Regions from separate parts of the Streptomyces sp. NPDC111628 genome, predicted to be linked through region 1. Evidence: predicted binding sites of a transcription regulator. Region 1 holds the regulator's gene; the other holds the start of a gene.
The links. Region 1 encodes HspR, which represses chaperone genes until heat shock. Its sites were predicted from a motif close to TTGAGNNNNNNNNNCTCAA; they were not measured.
Positions count from the first base shown of each region.

Region 2: the regulator HspR is predicted to act here: its motif matches at 3,299-3,317, upstream of lon (endopeptidase La).

Region 1 is NZ_JBVKBZ010000005.1:483,475-490,436, reverse strand. Features, by position in the region: gene ACZ7MF_RS28110 (helix-turn-helix transcriptional regulator) at 1-410, opposite strand, end outside; gene ACZ7MF_RS28105 (substrate-binding domain-containing protein) at 567-1,685, opposite strand; gene ACZ7MF_RS28100 (heat shock protein transcriptional repressor HspR) at 1,890-2,345, opposite strand; gene dnaJ (molecular chaperone DnaJ) at 2,351-3,550, opposite strand; gene grpE (nucleotide exchange factor GrpE) at 3,593-4,270, opposite strand; gene dnaK (molecular chaperone DnaK) at 4,267-6,126, opposite strand; gene ACZ7MF_RS28080 ((Fe-S)-binding protein) at 6,536-6,962, shown strand, end outside.
Region 2 is NZ_JBVKBZ010000001.1:1,219,651-1,226,612, forward strand. Features, by position in the region: gene ACZ7MF_RS05955 (multifunctional oxoglutarate decarboxylase/oxoglutarate dehydrogenase thiamine pyrophosphate-binding subunit/dihydrolipoyllysine-residue succinyltransferase subunit) at 1-206, opposite strand, end outside; gene ACZ7MF_RS05960 (sensor histidine kinase) at 490-1,617, opposite strand; gene ACZ7MF_RS05965 (response regulator transcription factor) at 1,614-2,348, opposite strand; gene ACZ7MF_RS05970 (spermidine synthase family protein) at 2,462-3,160, opposite strand; gene lon (endopeptidase La) at 3,340-5,763, shown strand; gene ACZ7MF_RS05980 (lysozyme) at 5,840-6,667, opposite strand; gene ACZ7MF_RS05985 (MarR family winged helix-turn-helix transcriptional regulator) at 6,927-6,962, shown strand, end outside.

The sequences.
Region 1 (6,962 bases):
GTCGTACAGGCCTGCGTCGCCTCGTCCATCGCGGCCTGGATGCGGGACAGCCCGTCGAGGACCCGGATGGCCGTGCTCTCCGTGCCGGCCGGGGTCTGGAGCAGCCTGCCGAGGCCCGCGTACCACTCGAAGGCCTCCACGGCCGAGCCCACCCGCCGCTGACTGGCGCTGACCTCGTCGTGGACCCCGCGCAGCAGCCGCGTCATGACCTCCTGCGGGGAGGTCGGCACCAGCCAGTCCATGTCGTCGGGGTCGGGATGCAGCAGGGCCAGTTCCAGGAGGCAGGGGACCGGCTCGGCGTCCTGGCGCGGCACCCGGCCGCGCCGGACCGCCCGGGAGTACACGCGGTCCCCGGCCGCGCACAGCCGGTCGGCCCCGTGCGGGTGCTCCTGAGCCCCGTGCCCGGCCATCGCCCATCCCACCCCCGGTTCCGGCTCTTCCGCAGCGCAACTATGCGCGGCCGGGACCGGCTCCGCAACAAGGCTCCGCTGTGGACGGAGGCCGAAAAGAGCCGGTTGCGGGCACAACGCCCGGTCACAGTGGAACCGGGCGGTCATGCGGGCTGTCTACTTCAGACCGAGCTCCGCGCACGCGTCCGCGTACTTGGCGGTGCAGATGTCGGTGACCTTGTAGAAGTCGTCGGCGACGACCGTCTCCTCGATGTTGGCCTTGGTGAGGGCGACGACGGGGACGAGCTGGGCGGGGACGCCCTTGTGGGTGGGGCTGTCGACCTTGTCGCGGGCGAGCGCGTCGAACTGGATGTCCCGGCCCTGGACCCGCGCCACGGCCATCTCCGCGGCGTTCTCGGCCTCCTGCGGGTAGGACTTGTACACGCTCATGTACTGCTCGCCGGTGACGATGCGCTGGACCGCCGCGAGCTCCGCGTCCTGGCCGGTGATCGGCGGCAGGTCGGTGACGCCCGCGTCCTCCAGGGCCTTGATGATGCCGCCCGCCATGCCGTCGTTGGCGGAGTAGACGCCGGCGATGTTCTTCTTGCCGATCTTCTTGATCGCCTCGGTCATGTTCGCCTCGGCGTTCTCCGGCTTCCAGTCCTTGGTGTCGAAGGACTGGGCGATCGTCACCTTGCCGTTCAGCTCCGACAGCGCGCCCGCCTTGAACTGCTTGGCGTTCGGGTCGGTGGACGAGCCGTTCATCATGACGATCTTCTCGGAGCTCTCCGGGTCGCCGCCGAGCGCCTCGATGAGCGAGCGGCCCTGGACCTCGCCGACCAGCTCGTTGTCGAAGGAGATGTAGGCGTCGATCGGGCCCTCGGCCAGCCGGTCGTAGGCGATGACGGGGATGCCGGCGTCCTTGGCCTTCTGCACGCCGTCCGCGATGGCGTGCGCGTCGACCGCGTCCAGCACGATCACGTCGACCTTGTCCTCGATCATCTGCTGCATCTGATCGGCCTGCTTGGTGGCGCTGGCCTCGGCGTTGGCGTACTTGACGATGCCCTCGTCACGCGTCAGCTCGCCGACCTTCTTCTTGAAGAAGGGGTAGTCGAACTGCTCGTAGCGCGTGTTCTCCTTCTCCGGCAGCAGCAGCCCGACCAGGAGGTCGTTGCCCTTGGTGGGGCTGGCGTCGTCGCTGCTCTCCGACGCGCCCAGCATGCCGCAGGAGGCCAGCGAGAAGGTCATCAGGGACGCGGCCACGGATATGGCGATTCGACGGGCACGGCTGCTCACTGCGCTAGACCTTCCGACACACGGGCGTAGTTGGTATCCAGGTGACCCAGGTGACCCCGGTGAAGGAAGCCAACGCTCTCTTCACCAAATCGTCAAGAAGTACTAGACCAATGAGACAGCACCGTTGTGAACCGGCCCCGGAGGACGCGGTGGTCCTCCGGGGCCGGTGATGCCGTTTTCCCTTGTGCCGGCTGCCGGTCGGGATCAGTCCGAGGACTGGCCGCGGCGCCCCGGCCGCCAGACCACCAAGGCGCTGGTCTGCTGTACCTCTTGGTAAGGGACCAGGTCACGGCGGTACGACGCGTGCACCGCGGCCTCGCGCTGGCGCATCGCCGTGGCCGCGCCGTCGAGGGCGGCGGCCAGCTCGGCCGCGCGGGCCTGGAGCTCGGCGACCTGGTTCTCCAGTTCGATGATGCGCTTGATTCCGGCCAGGTTGATGCCCTCGTCCTGCGACAACTGCTGGACCTGCCGGAGCAGTTCGATGTCGCGGGCCGAGTAGCGCCGGCCGCGGCCGGCCGTGCGGTCCGGGGAGACCAGGCCGAGGCGGTCGTACTGCCGCAGCGTCTGCGGGTGCAGGCCGGAGAGCTGGGCCGCCACCGAGATGACGTAGACCGGGGTGTCCTCGGTCAGTTCGTACGGGTTGCGTCGACGACCGTCCATTCCCGTCAAGCTCCCTTCGCGGCCTGGAACAACTCCGCCCGCGGATCCTCGTCCGCGGTCGCCTCGCGATACGCCTGAAGCGCGTCACGAGCCTTCCCCGTCAGATCCTTCGGAACACTCACCTCCACGGTGACCAGGAGGTCGCCGCGGGTGCCGTCCTTGCGGACCGCGCCCTTGCCCCGGGCCCGCATGGTGCGGCCGTTGGGCGTGCCCGCCGGCAGCTTGAGCGTGACGGGCGGACCGCCCAGGGTCGGGACGCGGACCTCGCCGCCGAGGGCCGCCTCGGCGTAGGTGACCGGGACGGTGACGGTGAGGTTGTCGCCCCTGCGGCCGAAGACGGGGTGTTCCTTGACGTGCACGACCACGTACAGGTCGCCCGCCGGGCCGCCCCGCTCGCCCGGCGTGCCCTTGCCGCGCAGCCGGATGCGCTGCCCGTCCGAGACCCCGGCGGGGATACGGACCTGCATCGTCCGCGAGGACTTGGCGCGTCCGGAACCCTTGCAGACCTCGCAGGGGTCCTCGGCGATCAGGCCGCGGCCCTTGCAGTCCGGGCACGGGTCGGTGAGGGAGAAACCGCCGCCCGAGCCCCGGGCGACCTGGCCGGTGCCGACGCAGGTCGGGCACACGCGCGGCGTGCCGTTCTTGTCGCCGGTGCCCGAACAGGCCTTGCAGGGCGCCTGCGAGGACATCCTGAGCGGCACGGTCGCGCCCTCGATGGCCTCGGTGAAGCTCAGGGTGACCTCGGACTCGATGTCCTGCCCGCGCCGCGGCTGCGTACGCGTGCCGGTGCCCGGTCCGCCGCCGGTGCGGTTGAACAGGCCGCCGAAGACGTCGCCCAGGCCGCCGCCGAAGCCGCCGGCGCCGCCCTGGCCTCCCCCGCCCTGGGCGCCGCCTCCGAAGAGGTCGCCCAGGTCGAAGTTGAAGGTGCCGCCGCCGCCCGCGCCCGGCCCCGGGCGGAAGCCGCCGTTGCCGAAGAGGGCGCGGGCCTCGTCGTACTCCTTGCGCTTCTTGGGGTCACCGAGGATGTCGTTGGCCTCGGAGATCTCCTTGAAGCGCTCCTCCGCCTTGACGTTTCCCTTGTTGGCGTCCGGGTGGTTCTCGCGGGCGAGCTTCCGGTACGCCTTCTTGATCTCGGCCTCGGTGGCGTCCTTGGGGACGCCGAGAACCTTGTAGTAGTCCTTCTCGATGAAGTCCTTCGTGCTCATCCCCGACGTCCCTCCTCTCGCGCCCTGTGCGTCACTTCGAGCTCAGCCCTCGTCCGGGCCACCGCTCTCCTTGGTCCCGGCGTTGTCCTCCGCGCCGGAGGCGTCCGGCGCCTCGGTGGCGTCCTCGGCCGGCTTGACCGTCTGGGCGCCCGGCTGCGGCTCGGCGACCGCCACCCGCGCGGGGCGGATGGTGCGTTCGCCGATCCGGTACCCGGGCTGCAGGATCGCCACGCAGGTCGTCTCGGTGACGTCCGGTGCGTAGGAGTGCATCAGGGCCTCGTGGATCGTCGGGTCGAAGGGCTCGCCCTCCTTGCCGAACTGCTGGAGGCCCATCTTGGCGATGACCGTCTCCAGCGACTCCGCGACGGACTTGAAGCCGCCGACCAGTTCGCCGTGCTCCCGGGCGCGCCCGACGTCGTCGAGTACGGGAAGCAGCTCGGACAGGAGGTTCGCGACGGCGACCTCCTTGACCGCGACGCGGTCCCGCTCCACCCGGCGGCGGTAGTTCTGGTATTCGGCCTGGAGGCGCTGGAGGTCCGCCGTGCGCTCGCTCAGCGCGGTGCGCACCTGGTCCAGCTGGGCCACCAGGCCCGCGTTCTCGCTCGCGTCCCCGGCCGGGGCCGCCCCCTCTTCGGAGGCGGCCTGCGGCTCGGCGTCGTCAGGGGTGGCGCCGGAGGGGACGTCGGGCTTCTCGTCGAAACCCGGGGTCTCCTCCGTCACGCGGCACCGTCCTTGCGCTCGTCGTCCACGATCTCGGCGTCGACGACGTCGTCGTCGGCCTTGTCGCCGGAGGCGGCACCCGCGTCGGCACCCGGGGCCTCGCCGCCGGCGGCCTGCGCGGCCTGGGCGTCGGCGTACATGGCCTGGCCCAGCTTCTGCGAGACCGCGGCGACCTTCTCGGTGGCGGTGCGGATCTCGGCGGTGTCCTCGCCCTTGAGCTTCTCCTTCAGCTCGGCGACGGACTCCTCGACCTCGGTCTTCACCTCGCCGGGGACCTTGTCCTCGTTGTCCTTGAGGAACTTCTCCGTCTGGTAGACGAGCTGCTCGCCCTGGTTGCGGGACTCGGCGGCCTCGCGGCGGGCGTGGTCCTCCTCCGCGTACTTCTCGGCCTCCTGGCGCATCCGGTCGACCTCGTCCTTCGGCAGCGAGGAGCCGCCGGTGACGGTCATCTTCTGCTCCTTGCCCGTGCCCAGGTCCTTCGCGGTCACGTGCATGATGCCGTTGGCGTCGATGTCGAAGGCGACCTCGATCTGCGGGACGCCGCGGGGCGCCGGGGGCAGACCGGTCAGCTCGAACATCCCGAGCTTCTTGTTGTACGCCGCGATCTCGCGCTCGCCCTGGTAGACCTGGATCTGCACGGAGGGCTGGTTGTCCTCGGCGGTGGTGAAGATCTCCGAGCGCTTGGTCGGGATCGTCGTGTTCCGCTCGATCAGCTTGGTCATGATGCCGCCCTTGGTCTCGATGCCGAGGGACAGCGGGGTGACGTCGAGCAGCAGGACGTCCTTGACCTCGCCCTTGAGGACACCGGCCTGAAGGGCGGCGCCGATGGCGACGACCTCGTCCGGGTTGACGCCCTTGTTGGCGTCCTTGCCGCCGGTCAGCTCCTTGACGAGCTCGGCGACGGCGGGCATCCGGGTGGAGCCGCCGACGAGAACGACGTGGTCGATCTCGGACAGCTGGATGCCGGCGTCCTTGATGACGTTGTGGAACGGCGTCTTGCAGCGCTCCAGCAGGTCGGAGGTCAGCTGCTGGAACTGGGCCCGGGTGAGCTTCTCGTCCAGGTGCAGCGGGCCCTCGGCGGAGGCCGTGATGTAGGGGAGGTTGATCGAGGTCTCGGTGGACGAGGACAGCTCGATCTTGGCCTTCTCGGCGGCCTCGCGCAGGCGCTGGAGCGCCATCTTGTCCTTGCCGAGGTCCACGCCGTGGCCGGACTGGAACTGCTTGACCAGGTAGTCGACGACGCGCTGGTCCCAGTCGTCACCACCGAGGTTGTTGTCACCGTTGGTGGCCTTCACCTCGACGACGCCGTCGCCGATCTCCAGCAGCGAGACGTCGAACGTACCGCCACCGAGGTCGAAGACCAGGATGACCTGCTCGTCCTTGTCGAGGCCGTACGCCAGCGCGGCGGCGGTCGGCTCGTTGACGATGCGCAGGACGTTGAGGCCCGCGATCTCACCGGCCTCCTTGGTGGCCTGGCGCTCGGCGTCGTTGAAGTACGCCGGGACGGTGATGACCGCGTCGGTCACCTTCTCGCCCAGGTAGGACTCGGCGTCCCGCTTCAGCTTCTGCAGCACGAAGGCGCTGATCTGCTGCGGGTTGAAGTCCTTGCCGTCCAGGTTGACCTTCCAGTCGGTGCCCATGTGGCGCTTGACCGAGCGGATGGTCCTGTCGACGTTCGTGACCGCCTGGCGCTTGGCCACCTCGCCGACGAGCACCTCACCGTTCTTGGCGAAGGCGACGACGGACGGCGTGGTCCTGGCGCCCTCGGCGTTGGTGATGACGGTGGGCTCGCCGCCCTCCAGAACGCTGACGACGGAGTTAGTCGTGCCCAGGTCGATGCCGACCGCACGTGCCATGGTGAATAACCTCCAGCTGACTTGAGTGGAACAGGCTCAAGTGTGCATGACGCCCGGCGATGGGTCAACAGAGGTGAGTCGAGCCGACTCAACTCTTATCCGTTCCTTACACGCAACGACGCGCTGACCTGCGCGTTCTCGCCACTCACGGCCTGACGAACCGGAAAAATCGCCACCCGAAAGGACGCCCCACCCGGGACTCCGGTTGCCCCGAGAGGCGCGGGTGACTCCTCTCGCGCCCGCCGGGGTCAGGGTGGCCTCAGCGACGCAGATCACCGCACGTCCGACTACAGTGCGGCGGAGGATGGGGGTAGTCTCAGACGGACTGAATAAGTTACCGCTTAGTAATACCGAGTACCACCGAATCCCACCGCCCCCCTCGTAACCTCGCAGGCCCGAGGAGCCCCAAATGCAACTCGCCGCGATCATCGTGTCGCTGGTCCTGATCGTGGTCGGCGTCGCACTGTTCGGCCGCGCCGTCCTGCAGATCTTCACCTATCTGCGGCTGGGCCAGCCGGTGCCGGCCGGAACGCGGACCAACGACCCCGTGGACCGCACCGTCACCGTGGTCAGGGAGTTCCTCGGCCACACCCGGATGAACCGCTGGGGCATCGTCGGCGTGGCGCACTGGTTCGTCGCGGTGGGCTTCTTCTCCCTGCTGCTGACCATCGTCAACGCCGTCGGCCAGCTCTTCCAGGCCGACTGGATCCTGCCGGTCATCGGCGACTGGGCGCCGTACAACGTCTTCGTCGAGTTCATCGGCACGATGACGGTGCTCGGCATCCTGGTGCTCATCGGCATCCGGCAGCTGTCCCACCCGCGCAAGCCGGGCCGCA
Region 2 (6,962 bases), on a different contig from region 1:
GGGGTGGCCGCCGCGCCGGGCTTGTAGTCGGCGAAGAAGTCCCACCAGGCTCGGTCCACGGAGTTCGGGTCCTGGAGGTACTGCTGATAGATCTCGTCGACGAGCCACTCATTGGCACCGAACGCGGCCGCGGGGTTCTTTCCCGCGGTGCCCGCTTGGTCGGTGTCGGTCGAGATGCTCGAGTTACTGGGGGACTGTGGCGACACGGCGAGAACCGCCCTCTTCCGCTTCTTCACAAGATGGTGGACAGCGGGAATCAAGGCTACGCCTACCGACCCCGGAAGGTCAGACTGGGCCCGTTCATCGTCGCGTAAGTCACATCGCAGACCGCGTTTCGGCGCTGGAAATGGCGGGAAACAAGCGAGGTTCTGCTGCGTGAGGGATCGGGAGGCCGCGGCCCGGCGCCTCTCCAGCGCGGGCCTGTGCCTGATCACACGTGTCCGCCAGCGCGGATCCAGTGGATCTTGACGCTCCGTTTCGAACCCTACGTCAACCGGACGTCGACGGCAGGCCCGGAAGAGTGATGAGGATCCGGCAGCCCCGCTCGGATTCGGCCACCCCGATCCGGCCGCCGTGCAGATCCACCGCCCAGCGCGCGATCGCGAGGCCCAGACCGGTGCCGCCGTCGCTGCCCGGACCGTGCGGCCGCGACACCGAGCCCCGGTTGAACCGCTCGAACACCCGGCGCCACTCCGAGCGCGGAATGCCGGGTCCTTCGTCGAGAACCTCCAGCTCAAGGGATTCCGGCAGCTCGCCGCGGCGCGCCCGCACCGTCACCCGGCCGTGCGGCGGGCTGTGCTTGACGGCGTTGTCGATCAGGTTGGCGACGACCTGGTGGATGCGCTCGGGGTCGGCGTGCGCGGTCAGCTCCGGCGGGAAGACGTCCAGGGCCAGGTGCACGTCGGTGCGGGTGTGGCTGCCGGACCCCGAGGCGATGCCCGCACGCGCGGAGGCGACCATGTTGGCCTCCTTCAGCACGCCCGACAGGTACGGCCACACCTCGAAGCGCCGCTTGCGCAGCGGTATGACGCCGTTGTCCAGGCGGGAGAGGTCAAGGAGCGTCTCCACCAGCCGGCCGAGCCGCTCGGTCTGCCCGAGCGCCGTGCGCATGGTCTCCGGGTCGGCCTCGGTGATGCCGTCGACGATGTTCTCCAGCACCGCGCGCAGGCCCGCGATCGGGGTGCGCAGCTCGTGCGAGACGTTCGCCACCAGCTCCTTGCGCTGGAGGTCCTGGGCCTCCAGGTCGTCGGCCATGCGGTTGATCGTGACGGCCAGGGCGCCCAGCTCGTCGCGGCGGTTCTCGCGCACCCGGCGGGTGTAGTCGCCGTGCGAGATGGACCGGGCCACCGCGTTCATCTCGTCCAGCGGCGCGGTCAGCGAGTGGGCCACGAACTGCGTGATCAGCAGCGTGGCGATCATCGAGAAGACCGTGATGAAGCGCAGCTCCGTCTTGGTGTGCACCGCTATCACCGACAGGCCGGTGGTGATCAGCACCGACGTGACGACCAGCGCGCCCAACTTGGTCTTGATCGAGAACGGGCGCACGCCGCCCCAGGACTCCCCGGCGGTCCGAGGGCCGGAGCTCCTCCGGGCGGCTTCCCGTCCTCCGCTGCTCATGGCGTCGGTGTCTCCAGGGCGTAGCCCACGCCGTGCACGGTACGGATGCGCTCGGCGCCGATCTTCCGGCGCAGCGCCTTGATGTGACTGTCCACGGTCCGGGTGCCCGAGGCGTCGGCCCAGTCCCACACCTCGGCGAGCAGCTGCTCGCGGGAGAGCACCGCGCGGGGGGTGTTCGCCAGGCAGACCAGCAGGTCGAACTCGGTGGGGGTGAGGTGGACGTCCTCGCTGCGCACCCGCACCCGGCGCTGTGCGTGGTCGATCTCCAGCTCGCCCAGGCGCAGGATGCCGCTGCGGGGCGTCGACGCGGCCACCACGGCCCGCTCGACCCGGCGCAGCAGCACGTGCACGCGGGCGGCCAGCTCGCGCATCGAGAACGGCTTGGTCATGTAGTCGTCGGCGCCCACGCCGAGGCCGACCAGCATGTCCGTCTCGTCGTCGCGCGCGGTGAGCATCAGCACCGGCACCGGCCGCTGGGCCTGCACGCGCCGGCAGACCTCCAGGCCGTCGAAGCCGGGCAGCATGATGTCGAGGATCAGCAGGTCGGGCTGCCAAGCCTCGGCCGTGTCGACGGCGGACGGACCGTCGCCCGCCGTTTGCACCAGGAACCCTTCGGCGCGCAGGCGGGTCGCGATGGCGTCCACGATCGTCTGATCGTCCTCGACCACCAGCACCCGGCGCTGGGCGCCCTGGGTGGCCGTGCCGTTGTGGGAGGTCTGTGTCTGCTCCATCGCCCGCCCCTGAGGTGTGCTTTCCGGAATCCGTGGGGTGATCCCATGACTGCGCTTGACGCTTGAATGATCCGCGTCAGAGCAGCAGCGTACGGGGAGTCACCGCGCCTTTGCTATCCAGGCCCGACGCCGATGTGCACGACGTCCGGAACGCCCCGGGCAACGGGGATCTCTTCGGTACGCACCTGTTGGAAACCGGCATTACGCAAGGTTTCTTCGAATTCCGGAGAGGGCTGCGCAGACCATACGGCAAGCACCCCGCCGGGCCTCAACAGCCGTGCGCAGCCCGCCAGTCCGGACGGCGCGTACAGCCCGTCGTTGCCCTCGGTGACGGTCCAGCCGGGGCCGTTGTCGATGTCCAGGCACAGGGCGTCGTACGTGTCGGATGTCTCATTGACGTACGCGACCAGGTCCGCCTCGACGATCTTCGTGCGCGGATCGGCCAGCGCGTCGGCGGAGAGCGCGGCCAGCGGTCCGGATCGGTGCCAGTCGATGACGGCGCCCTCGCGCTCGACGACCGCGATCCTGCCCCAGCGGGGGTCGGCGGCCGCGTGTGCCAGGGAGAAGCCGACCCCGAGACCGCCGATGAGCAGGTGCGGAGCGGTCCGTCCGCCGGAGGCGGCCAGCGCGTCGGCCGCCACGTCGACCAGGCGCCGCTCCGAACGCCCGTCGGAGGTGTCCATCAGGAAACAGCCGTTCGCGATGATCTGCAGCAACGTCCCGTGCCGGCGCAGGACCACCTCGCCGTACGGACCCTCGCGGCGGTCCAGCACCTCGGGCGCGTCGGGGGAGTCGTGGGTAGTGTGGGGCATCGGCCCATCCTGGCACCCGCCCCGGCGGAGGAATGCCCGCCGGTACGACGGTGCTGTCCCCAGAGGCGGGACGTACCTCTCGGAGCTTGATCGCTCAGAGCGAACACGGCCGGGGGAACAATCCGGGGCTCCCTTTCATTGAGTCGATGTAACTCAACTTGACTGCCGAAGGGGAGATCATGGCTGCTGAGTCCGCCGCCTTCACACCGCTCACCCTGCCCGTGCTGCCGCTCGACGACGAAGTGGTCCTGCCCGGCATGGTCGTCCCCCTGGACCTGAGCGACGCCGAGGTACGGGCCGCGGTGGAGGCCGCCCAGGCCGCCGCCAGGTCCGAGCCCGGCAAGCCCCGCGTCCTCCTCGTCCCGCGCATCGACGGCGCCCACGCCGCCACCGGCGTGCTCGGCACGGTCGAGCAGGTCGGCCGCCTGGCCGACGGCGACCCCGGCGCCCTGATCCGTGGCCGGGGCCGGGTGCGCATCGGCGCCGGCACCACCGGCCCGGGCGCCGCGCTCTGGGTCGAGGGCACCCGGGTCGACGAGACCGTTCCCGATCCTCTGCCCGGCCAGGTCGCCGAGCTGGTGAAGGAGTACAAGGCCCTCGCCACCGCCTGGCTGCGCAAGCGCGGCGCCTGGCAGGTCGTCGACCGCGTCCAGGCCATCGACGACGTGTCCGCGCTCGCCGACAACTCCGGATACTCGCCGTTCCTGACCACCGAGCAGAAGGTCGAGCTGCTGGAGACCGCCGACCCGGTCGCCCGTCTCAAGCTCGCCACCCAGCAGCTGCGCGACCACCTCGCCGAGCAGGACGTCGCCGAGACCATCGCCAAGGACGTCCAGGAGGGCGTCGACAAGCAGCAACGGGAGTTCCTGCTGCGCCGCCAGCTCGATGCCGTCCGCAAGGAGCTGCGCGAGATCAACGGCGAGCAGGACGGCGAGGAGTCCGACGACTACCGCACCCGCGTGGAGGCCGCCGACCTGCCCGAGAAGGTCCGCGAGGCCGCGCTCAAGGAGGTCGACAAGCTGGAGCGGTCCTCCGACCAGTCGCCCGAGGGCTCCTGGATCCGCACCTGGCTCGACACGGTCCTGGAGATGCCGTGGAGCGAGCGCACCGAGGACGCCTACGACATCCAGGGCGCCCAGGCCGTGCTCGACGCCGAGCACGCGGGCCTGGAGGACGTGAAGGAGCGCATCACCGAGTACCTGGCCGTGCGCAAGCGGCGCGGCGACCGGGGCCTCGGCGTGGTCGGCGGCCGGCGCGGCGGTGCCGTACTGGCCCTGGTGGGCCCGCCCGGCGTCGGCAAGACCAGCCTCGGCGAGTCCGTCGCCCACGCGATGGGCCGCAAGTTCGTCCGGGTCGCCCTCGGCGGCGTCCGCGACGAGGCCGAGATCCGCGGCCACCGGCGTACGTACGTCGGCGCGCTGCCCGGCCGGATCGTGCGGGCGATCAAGGAGGCGGGGTCCATGAACCCGGTCGTCCTGCTCGACGAGATCGACAAGGTGGGCTCCGACTTCCGGGGCGACCCGGCCGCGGCCCTGCTGGAGGTCCTCGACCCGGCTCAGAACCACACCTTCCGGGACCACTACCTGGAGGTCGAGCTGGACCTGTCCGACGTGGTCTTCCTGGCCACCGCCAACGTCCTGGAGGCCATTCCGGAGGCCCTGCTCGACCGCATGGAGCTGGTCCGCCTGGACGGCTACACGGAGGACGAGAAGGTCGTCATCGCCCGTGACCACCTGCTCCCGCGCCAGCTGGAGCGGGCCGGACTGGACGCGGACGAGGTCACCGTCGACGAGGGCGCCCTGCGCAAGCTGGCCGGCGAGTACACCCGCGAGGCGGGCGTGCGCACCCTGGAGCGGTCCATCGCGCGGCTGCTGCGCAAGGTGGCGGCCCAGCACGAACTGGGCGAGCGGGAACTGCCGTTCACCGTCACCGAGACCGACCTGCGCGGTCTGATCGGGCGGCCGCACCACGTGCCCGAGTCCGCCCAGGACCCGGCCGAGCGGCGCACCGCGGTGCCCGGCGTGGCCACCGGCCTCGCGGTCACCGGAGCGGGCGGCGACGTCCTGTACGTCGAGGCCTCGCTGGCCGACCCGGAGACGGGCGCGGCGGGACTGACCCTGACCGGTCAGCTGGGCGACGTGATGAAGGAGTCGGCGCAGATCGCGCTGAGTTTCCTGCGCAGTCACGGCGCCGAGCTGGAGCTGCCGGTGGGCGACCTCAAGGACCGGGGAGCGCACATCCACTTCCCGGCGGGCGCGGTCCCCAAGGACGGCCCGAGCGCAGGCGTCACCATGACCACGGCCCTCGCCTCGCTCCTGTCGGGCCGGCTGGTGCGCACCGACGTGGCGATGACCGGCGAGGTCTCGCTGACCGGCCGCGTCCTGCCGATCGGCGGGGTCAAGCAGAAGCTGCTCGCCGCGCACCGGGCGGGGATCACCACGGTGATCATCCCCAAGCGCAACGAGCCCGACCTGGACGACGTCCCGGCCCAGGTGCTGGACAAGCTCGACGTCCACGCCGTCACCGACGTCCGCCAGGTGCTGGAACTGGCGCTCGCACCGGCGACCAACGGTGCGGAGCGTGAGGTTCCGGTCGCGGCGTGACGGACGCGGCCGGATGAGGAAAGGGGACGGCCCGGACTCCGTGCGGAGTCCGGGCCGTCGCCGTACGCGTGGTGCGTCAGCCGTTCGCGAGCGCCTGGACGCGGTCCAGCGCGCCGTTGAACTTGTTGTGGTCACCGACCGTCGGACCGGACGACGTGTACTGCCACATCGTGTAGTAGCCCCAGCCGGCCGGCAGCGTACCCACCGTCGAGGCGTACCGGGCGATCCACAGCGGGTTGTTGGCGGCGAAGCCGCCGTAGTTGCCGGTGCACTGGGTCCACCAGCTGGTGGCCGTGTAGATCACGGCGTCCCGGCCGGTACGGGCCTTGTACGTGTTCAGGAAGTCGCGGATCCAGGAGACCATCCCGCTCTGCGACTTGCCGTAGCAGGTGGCACCGTACGGGTTCCACTCGATGTCGAGCGCGCCCGGCAGCGTCTTGCCGTCCCTGGACCAGCCGCCGCCGTGGTCGACGAAGTAGTTGGCCTGGGTGGCGCCGCTCGTCGTGTCCGGGGTGGCGAAGTGGTAGGCGCCCCGGATCATGCCGACGTTGTAGGAGCCGTTGTACTGCTGGGCGAAGTAGGGGTTCGTGTAGTACGTCCCCTCGGTGGCCTTGGCGTAGGCCCACTTGACTCCGCTGTTCCACAGGGTCGACCAGGCGACGTTGCCCTGGTGGCTGGAGACGTCGACGCCCTCGGTCTGGGCCGCGCGGCCCGGGACGGGGGTGCCGTGTTCGCCGTCGTGGGCCGCGACGCCCATGCCCATGTGGGCGGAGCCGCGGGCCGGGACGTCCGCGGACGACGCGGCGTCGGCGGGAAGGGTGAACACGAGGGAGAACGCGGCGAGCAGGATCCCGGTGACGGCGAACCGCCGTCCGCGGGCCGATCCGGATCTGTGCACGAGCATGACGTGCCTCCGATGGCTCGGTGGTGCTCGGTGGGGGATGCGCGAGTGGGGAGAACCCCTGGATGGCACGAGGATGGCGTGCGCATGCCATTCGGAGGTCCGGTGAAGACTCTACGCACGTAGAAACACTGGGTGGAAGAGGCCCGGGAGCCGCCGTTGGTCTAAGCCTGCGAAATACTTGGCGAGCTGCGGCGATGGCGGCCCGTGGCGGAAACTTTCAGGACCGGAAAAACCGGAAAAAGGCGAGGCAGGGGCTGACGTGCACGAAGACGGGAACGGTGGCGGTCGCGGAGGC